2 regions of the Candidatus Thiodictyon syntrophicum genome follow, and region 2 is predicted to be linked to the other one. Evidence: riboswitches for the same ligand, from Rfam matches in the RefSeq annotation. Region 2 holds a riboswitch; the other holds the start of a gene.
The links. A riboswitch is a leader RNA that binds a small molecule or an ion and turns the genes downstream of it on or off. The one in region 2 is predicted to bind cobalamin.
Positions count from the first base shown of each region.

Region 1: another riboswitch for cobalamin. It lies ahead of cobM (precorrin-4 C(11)-methyltransferase); the one in region 2 lies ahead of THSYN_RS19245 (energy-coupling factor ABC transporter permease).

Region 1 covers NZ_CP020372.1:217,405-221,686, reverse strand. Annotated here, with positions in the region: gene THSYN_RS32200 (DUF3050 domain-containing protein) at 1-481, shown strand, start outside; cobalamin riboswitch at 927-1,151, shown strand; gene cobM (precorrin-4 C(11)-methyltransferase) at 1,459-2,283, shown strand; gene THSYN_RS32190 (sirohydrochlorin chelatase) at 2,285-3,184, shown strand; gene THSYN_RS32185 (precorrin-8X methylmutase) at 3,181-3,864, shown strand; gene THSYN_RS34635 (HNH endonuclease) at 3,861-4,282, shown strand, end outside.
Region 2 covers NZ_CP020370.1:4,575,231-4,579,512, reverse strand. Annotated here, with positions in the region: gene THSYN_RS19260 (FAD-dependent oxidoreductase) at 1-948, shown strand, start outside; gene THSYN_RS19255 (Crp/Fnr family transcriptional regulator) at 950-1,621, shown strand; gene THSYN_RS19250 (YgaP family membrane protein) at 1,718-1,909, shown strand; cobalamin riboswitch at 2,443-2,642, shown strand; gene THSYN_RS19245 (energy-coupling factor ABC transporter permease) at 2,786-3,457, shown strand; gene THSYN_RS19240 (energy-coupling factor ABC transporter substrate-binding protein) at 3,454-3,795, shown strand; gene THSYN_RS34135 (hypothetical protein) at 4,108-4,282, shown strand, end outside.

The sequences.
Region 1 (4,282 bases), on a different replicon from region 2:
CGACACCGCGCCGTTCAGCCAGTTCATTGCTGCACAGCAACGCGGCGTGCATTGGAGCCAGGCGTTGGAGTCACCTGCTATACCTGCGGTCGCGCGCGATTTTGTACGCAGCACTCTGAACACTGCCATCAACGGTTCCACGTTGCAGACCATGGCGAGCTTCTTCTACGGTCGCGAGAGCATCATTCCTGAGATGTTTCAAGGGCTGCTGGATCACTGGGGCTTGTCGGCCGAATCAGCGCCGAGGTTCGTCTACTATCTGCGCAGACACATTCAACTGGATGCCGAGGCGCATGGTCCAGCGGCCGCCAGATTGCTCAGCGCAATTGCGGGTGAGCAGTCGGATGCGCTGCTGAGCGCACGCGCGGCGGCGCGCGAAGCACTCTCTGCTCGCCACCAACTTTGGGATGGCACGCTGCTCGCGCTAAGAGTCCCAAGCGTCAGCAGTCGGGCCCCCACTCGTCCGGTAGCATACGCATGAAGTTTCACGTTTCGTTGTTTGCTCTGACGCCGGCACTGACAGCTTGCGCGGGCGGCGCCGATGCGCCACCGGCCGCTTGCGCATCTGTGCCCTGCATCCGGGATCTGGAAGCCGAATCCTGATCCGGGCAATTCCGGGCACAGTTTGGCTAACGGCCATGAAGGGGGGTCGACACCCCGGAACATGGCAGTTGCTTGTGGGAGCGGCCTCCGGGCGCGATGCGGCGCCGCGGCGAACTCCGATGCCGCGTTCCCTGCGCGGCTCGTCGCGGCTGAAGCCGCTCCCACAGGGTTCCCGCCGGACTTTCACGGTAACCCGTGGGGAGGGTCGATGCACGGGGATCTAGGGGGAATCGGGCCGCGGTGTGTCCGCGTCGCGGCGTCATCCAGCACCATTGATTTCTAAGTTGAGTCGCTCGCTTGCCCCCGCCGCCATGCCTGGCTTATCCTACCGTCTCACTTTGGGTGCCCCGCGGTGCGACCGTGCCGCGGGGTGAAACGGGAAGTCCGGTGACCGCGGGCGCGCTTGCGCGGCCGTGTACTCCGGCGCAGCCCCCGCTGCTGTAAGCCTGACGGGATCGCCACACGCCACTGCGCGCCTCACGCGCGGGAAGGCGGCGCAACCCCGGATGAGGGTGAGCCAGAAGACCGGCCCAGGGCGTGAACTGGTGTGAGCCCCGGGGTGCGGGCCCGAGCTGATCAGGTTGCCGATTGGGCCATTGCGGCCCGCCGGCAGACCGCCTTGCGCTCCAACCCCTGTCTGCCGCGACCAGCGTCGCCGGCCTGCCGTCCCGGCGGGCCGGGCGCACGCATCGCCCGTCCCCGCTTATCACCTCGGATTCCAACTACCGTCACGAGGTTCATCATCATGTCGAGCGCCCCCGGCCCCAGCCGCCTCGCGCGGGCGTTCGCCGCCGCCCCAGTGCCGCGCCGCCGACGGGTCTACCTGTCGGCCCGCGCCTGAGCGGGGCTCGCGCCATGGGCAGCGTATGGTTCGTCGGCGCCGGGCCCGGGGACCCGGACCTGATCACGGTCAAGGGGCGCCGACTGGTGGAGCAGGCGGGGGCCATCCTCTATGCCGGCTCGCTGGTGGACGCGGCGGCGACCCGCTTCGCCCCGCCCGGCTGTCGGCTGCAGGACTCGAAAGCCATGACCCTGGAGCAGATCGTCGCGTGGCTCGCCGCCGCGGCCGGTGAGTGCGAGACCGTGGTGCGCCTGCAGACCGGCGACCCGGGGCTCTACGGTGCCCTGACCGAGATGACCCGCCCCCTGGACGCGGCCGGCATCCCCTGGCAGGTGGTGCCGGGCGTCACCTCCGCCATGGCCGCCGCGGCGGCGGCCGGGGAGAGTTTGACCCTGCCGGAGGTCACCCAGACGGTGATCCTCACCCGCACGGCCGGGCGCACCCCGGTGCCGGAAGGCGAGTCGCTCGCGTCCCTCGCCGCCCACCGCTGCACCCTGTGCATCTATCTGTCGGCCACCCTGCTGCCGGAGGTCCAAGAGGCCCTGGGCGCCGCCGGCTGGCCCCCGGACGCGCCCATCCTGGTGGTGCAGAAGGCGAGTTGGCCGGGTGCCGAGCAGATCGTGCGCGGACGCCTGGACGACATCGACCGGCGTTGCCGCGACTTGGGCATCGCCTCCCAGGCCATGATCATCGCCAGCCCCACCCTGGGCGCCCGCCACTGGCCCGAACTCACCGCGTCCAAGCTCTATGACCCGGGCTTCGGGCACCGCTTCCGGCGGGCCGCCGGCCCGGCGCCGGCAGACGATTGTCCGCAAATGAACGCAAATGAACGCAAATAAGATGGACGATACAACCCTGTTGCTGGTCGGCCACGGCTCCCGCTTCCAGGGGGGCAATGCCGAGACCCTGCGGTTCGCCGAGTTGTGGCGGGCGCGCCATCCGGATTGGCGCATCGCGACCTGCTTCATCGAGTGGGACGCGGTGCTGCTGGACGCCGGCCTGGACCTGGCTGCCCGCGAGTCGCGCCGGGTGCTGGTCATTCCCTTCATCCTCAACGCCGCCGGTCATGTGAAGATGGAGATCCCGGCCGCGGTCGCGGCGGCCCGGGCGCGTCACCCCGGGGTGGACTTTGCCGTCGCACGGCATCTCGGGATGGGGCCGGAGGTCCTGGGCCTGCTCCAGGGGCGGCTCGACGGCCTGATGGATGGGCTGGCCCGGCCCGACCCCCGCACCACCGGGGTCATACTCCTGGGGCGCGGGTCCTCGGACGCCGGGGCCAACGGGGAACTGGCGCGTCTGGCGCGCTGGTTGTTCGAGGCCAACCACCACGACCTGGTGGATCTGGCCTTCACCGGCATTGCCTGGCCGCGGCTGGAGACCGCGGTCCAGCGCCAGGCGCGCCTGGGCATGACCCAGATCGCCATCCTGCCGGTCTATCTCTTCGCCGGCCGACTGACCGAGCGGATCAGTGCCCAGGTCGGACGGCTGCGCACCCATTATCCCGGGGTCGCCTTCGCCCTGGCGGACTACTTCGGCCAGGACCCGGCCATCTTCGACCTGCTCGACGCCCGCGCCCAGGGACTGGACCAGCCCGCCGGCCTGCTGCTGGAGTGCGACGGCTGCAAATACCGCACGGCGGCCGAGGGCCTGCACCTGCACGGCCACGACCACACCCGGATCGCCCCGGCCCTACCAGTCGACCCCATGACCGCGCATCTCGAGGCGCCAGGACACCCATGAACAGCCCCGCAGCCCCGTCTGTCACCGCCCAAGTCACCCGCGCCGGCCGGGCCATCGAGGACGAATCCTTCGCCATCATCGACGCGGAGGCCGGTCCCCACCCCTACGACCCGGGCCAGTGGGCGGTCGTGCGGCGTATGATCCACGCCAGCGCGGACTTCGACCTCAACGGCCTGACCGCCTTCCATCCGCGGGCGGTCGCGGCCGGGCTGGCGGCGCTGCGCCGGGGCGGTCGGCTCCTGGTGGCCGACGTGGGGATGATCCTGGCCGGTCTCTCGCCCGCCCGGCTCGCCCGCTTTGGGCTGCGTCCCTATCAATTCATCGCCGACCCGGACGTGATCGCGCAGGCCCAGGCTCAAGGCACCACCCGCGCCGTGCAGGCGATGCGCAAGGCCCAGGCCATGGGGCTCCTGGACGGCGCTATCATCGGCATCGGCAACGCACCGACCGCCCTGCTGGAGGTCCTGCGCCTGATCGCGGAGGAGGGGGTGCGCCCGGCCCTGATCATCGGAATGCCGGTGGGCTTCGTCTCGGCGGCGGAGTCCAAGGCGATGCTGGCCGAGGTCACGGAGGTCCCCTGGGTGTTGGTGCAGGGGCGCAAGGGGGGGGCTACACTGGTGGTTGCGGCCATCCATGCCCTACTGGCATTGGCGGCAGGGCCTGACGAACCGGTCGCTTGATCCGCTATCCGCAGGAGCCCGTAGGGTCCGCTGTGCGGACCAGCGATCTCGCGGATGGCAGGGTGGCCAATATTACGATCAAGGCCGTTCAGGCGCCACAATGCATTCCGGCGAAGCTCATGCTGCAAGAATTTCAAGATATTTCTGGCCAATCGTTTCACGACGCGTTTCAGGCTTGGCGTGCCGCGAACCCGAATGGGACGCTCCTGAACCTGGATACGCAGACCAAGGCGAAGCTCCACGGTTCACAGTGTCAACACTTCGGATCAACAAATTGGTCGGCTGAACCAGATACCGGACCTTACTCGCTTACCCGGAAGCGAAAGGTACTTGGCGCCGGAGCTGGCTCACTCGCAGACTGGGCACGCAACAATGGCGTCGAGGTTCGTCTTTGCGTCCACTGCAAATCCGACGGTTT
Region 2 (4,282 bases):
GTGGCGGTCGGCGTCAGACCGAACGCAACGCTCGCCGCGGCGGCGGGTCTCACGATCGGCGCCCTGGGCGGGATCGCAGTCAATGAGTTCATGCAGACCTCCGATCCGGACATCTATGCCGGCGGCGATTGTGTGGAATGCACCTCGCTCATCTCGGGCGCGAAGGTGCGTGCGCCCTATGGCGATCTGGCCAACCTTCAGGGGCGGGTCATCGGCGAGAATCTGATCACGGAGGGCAGCGCGAAATTTCCCGGGGTTACCCACACCGGCATCTGCAAGATCTTCGATTACACGGTCGGCTTCACCGGACTGAGTGCGGAGCAGGCGCGTGCCGCGGGGATGACCGACATCGAGACAGTGACCGTGGCCGGGCTGGATATCCCAGGCTATATGAACGGCAAGCTGCTGGTCAGTAAGATGGTCGCTGACCGCAAGACCGGCCGGGTCCTGGGCTTTCAGTGTATCGGTCCCGGGGATGTCAGCAAGCGGGTCGCGACGATGGCGATGGCGATCCGGGGTCAGTTGACCATCGCTGATCTGGCCAACGCGGACCTGCCCTATGCGCCACCCTACTCGCTGGCGCTCGATCACGTCATCGTCTGCGCCCACGTCATGGAAAACAAGCTACTCGGGCGCATGAAGGGTATCTCCGTCACCGAGGTCAAAGCGCGCGTCGACGCCGGCGCCGACTGCTTCATCCTCGACACCCGCACCCCCCGCGAGTTCGAGGAGCAGCGGCTCGGCATCGGCGAGACCCTGATCCCGCAGGGCGCCCTGCGCGCCCGTCTCAATGAACTGCCGCCGGACAAGGATCGCGAGATCATCGTCTATTGTGCGATCTCGCTGCGCGGCTATGAATGCGCGGCCATCCTGCAAGGGTATGGCTGGCGCAATGTCAAGGTGATGGAAGGCGGTGTCGCGGCCTGGCCCTATCCGCGGGAACGCTGATATGCAGGAAACGACCTGGCCCGGCCTGTTCCCGAGCCTGGCGACGGGCGACCCGGCGACCCGGGCCCTGGCCGCGGCGGCCCACACCCTGGAGTTGCCGCCGGACCAGCCGGTCTTCCACGCCGGTTCGCCCTGCCCCAACTATGTCCTGGTGCTGGCGGGGAGTATTCGCGTGCAGCTCATCGGCGAAGGCGGGCGCGAGGCACTGCTCTACCGGGTGCTGCCCGGTCACGCCTGCGTCCTGACCACCTGCTGCATCCTCTCCGGGGACGACTATCCCGCCGAGGCCTTCACCGAGTCCCCGGTGAGGGTCTTGAGTTTCGGCAAGGCGGTTTTCGACCGTGCCTTGGAGGAGGCGCCGGCCTTCCGCCGCTTCGTGTTCGCCAACCTGGGGGGGCGCATTGCCCAGGTGATCGCGCGCATGGAGGAACTCGCCTTCCGGCCGATCGACCGGCGGCTGATCGATTTCCTGTTGCTGCGGCTTGGCGAGGCACCGGGGTCGCCGCTGGCGGCGACCCATCAGGAGATCGCGGTGGAATTGGGCACCGCCCGCGAGGTGGTGTCGCGCCACTTAAAGCGCCTGGAGACCGCGGGACTGGTCAGGCTCGGGCGCTCCACCATCGAGATCCTCGACCGCCGCGGTCTGGAGCGAATCGCCTTCGATCCCCTGTGACCAAGTCACTGAGGTCTCATCCCTGTCCTGCTACATTGACGGCTGACCCCAAGACGCTTGGGAAACCGAACGACAACCCAGTTGGAGCCCTGACTCATGAACTTTGCCAAGAACGCCGGAACCATCGATCGCGCGGTGCGTGCCATCGTCGGGATTGCCCTGATCGCCCTGACCCTCACCGGACACTTGGGTGTCTGGGGCTGGATCGGCATCGTCCCCCTGGCGACCGCCCTGATCGGCTGGTGCCCGGCCTATACCCTGTTCGGCCTCAACACCTGCAAGAGCTGATCGCCCCCGGTGGTGCAATCCACTAGGAAGTCAGACAAGTCCATTAGAGAATGGCTTTTGGCGTCGTTGTCGTTGTCGGTGTCGTAATCGAAGTTATCGTGGTGCCCCGGACTCTTTCGCGTGCCAATTAGGGTATCGCCTTTACGACAACGACAACGACAACGACACCGACAACGATTGCGTTGGTGTTTGATTTGTTGCTTACACTGTCGCAGCGGCCTTATCCGGAGACCGAAACCATGTGCTTCGACGCACTGACCATTACCGGCATCATCGCCGGCATCCTGAGCGGCGGCTTTCTGATCGCGCTGGTCGCGGGCAACGATACCGGCAGTTAGGCATTGCCACGTGGCGCTGCGGCGTAGCGCCGCACGACGCTCCAGGATCTGAACCTGCCGCCGACGCCCAGGCCCGACAGCGGACTCTCGACCGCCCGCGTTCCCCCGCTTGCGCGCAGGAGCCTATCGGGCTCAATTTAACGCCATCGGTAAGACCGGAAGCCGATTTGACCACCCGGCGAAAAGGTCCTACAGTGGCCGGCGAACGACACCGGTTCCCCCGCGGCCAGGCCCCGGGGGATGAAAAGGGAACATGGTTCAAAGCCATGGCTGCCCCCGCAACTGTACGCAGCGAGTCGCACCCGAGATCACCACTGGCCGCCTGCCGGGGCCGGGAAGGTGGGTGTCGATGCCGACCTGCAAGCCAGGAGACCTGCCGGTGTCGCGTGTCGATCAGTCAATCCGGGCGGGGTGTTCCGGTGGCGAGACGCAAGTGCTCCGCTTGCCTGGAACTGCCGGGGCCGGCCCTCGGCCGACCTGCCCGTCCCGTGGTCTCTCCCCAGAATGATCCGCCCCTCGTCGTGGGGAGATCGTTGTAATGCATATCATGGAGGGGTTCCTACCCCCGCTTCACGCCGCCGCCTGGGGCCTTGCGTCCCTGCCGTTTCTGGTCATGGGCGCGCGTAGCGTCGTCCGGGTGACCCGGGAACACCCGCGGGCCAAGCTGCTGCTCGCGAGCGCCGGGGCCTTCGCCTTCGTCCTGTCCGCGCTCAAGATCCCGTCGGTGACCGGGAGCTGTTCCCACCCCACCGGCACCGGGCTCGGGGCCATCCTCTTCGGCCCCGCGGTGATGGCGGTGCTGGGCGCCATCGTGCTGCTGTTCCAGGCCCTGCTGCTGGCCCATGGCGGCCTGACCACCCTGGGCGCCAACATCTTCTCCATGGCCATCGTCGGCCCCTGGGTCGCCTATGGGGTGTACCGGCTCGCCCGCACCCTGGGCGGACCGCTGAGTCTGGCGGTTTTCCTGGCCGCCGGCCTGGCCGATCTCGCGACCTATCTGGTCACGGCCACCCAACTCGCGCTGGCCTTCCCTGATCCGGTCAGCGGCTTCCTGGGCGCGCTTACCAAGTTCGGGGGCATCTTCGCCCTGACCCAGGTCCCGCTGGCCGTCATCGAAGGGCTGCTCACGGTGCTGGTGGTCAACCTGCTGATCCAGTACAGCCGTGACGACCTCGACGAACTGGCCTTTGCCCCGGGGGTGGTGCGATGAGACGCATCAACCTGTGGTTAGTGGCGGCGGTCCTGGTGCTCGCCGTCCTGCCCCTGATCCTGCCGCTGCCCCGGGGGCTCGCCGAGCCCTTCGCCGGGGCCGATGCCCAGGCGCAGGCGGCGATCACCGCGGCGAATCCGGACTACCAGCCCTGGTTCAGTCCCCTGTGGGAGCCGCCGAGCGGTGAGATCGAAAGTCTGTTATTCGCCCTGCAGGCGGCCCTGGGGGCGGGTCTGCTCGGCTATTACCTCGGCCTGCGGCGGGGTGAGTCGCAGCGACGCAAACCGGACTCAGACCGGGCCCGGCGCGACGCGCAGTCCGTCGCTGCGCGCGATTGACCGGCACGCCTGGACCAAGACCGACAAGCCCGCCGCAAGACCCTGACCCAGCGTGCCAATGCGCTCAAGGGTCACGTCACCGTCAAGCCGCTCAAGGTGCTGGACAGCCACGAAAAGCTCTGCGCCCTGGAGCGGGCCGTGGCGGAGCTGGTTCGCCGGCATGCCCCCCGAGGTCGGTCCGGTCGAGCGGGTGCATTGTCTGGTGTCGCTGTTCTCGGGCGAGTCCCCGGTCGTCGTCGAACACCCGCTGACCGGATTCGACAGGACCCAATCGCACTGAAGGGCTACCTGCACTTGCGCAGGTGGCCTTGATTGGAAATCCAACCAATCAGCCAACTGCAAGGTCTGTGGTCCGCACAGCGGACCCTAGGGTCCCGCGACCGTAGGGTCCGCTGTGCGGACCAGCGACTGCGCGAGCGCGACCGGCCGGGCTGTCCGAGTTGGATCGGGGCGCCCGGATCGACGCCCTTCGGCGTGTCGCTGGAGC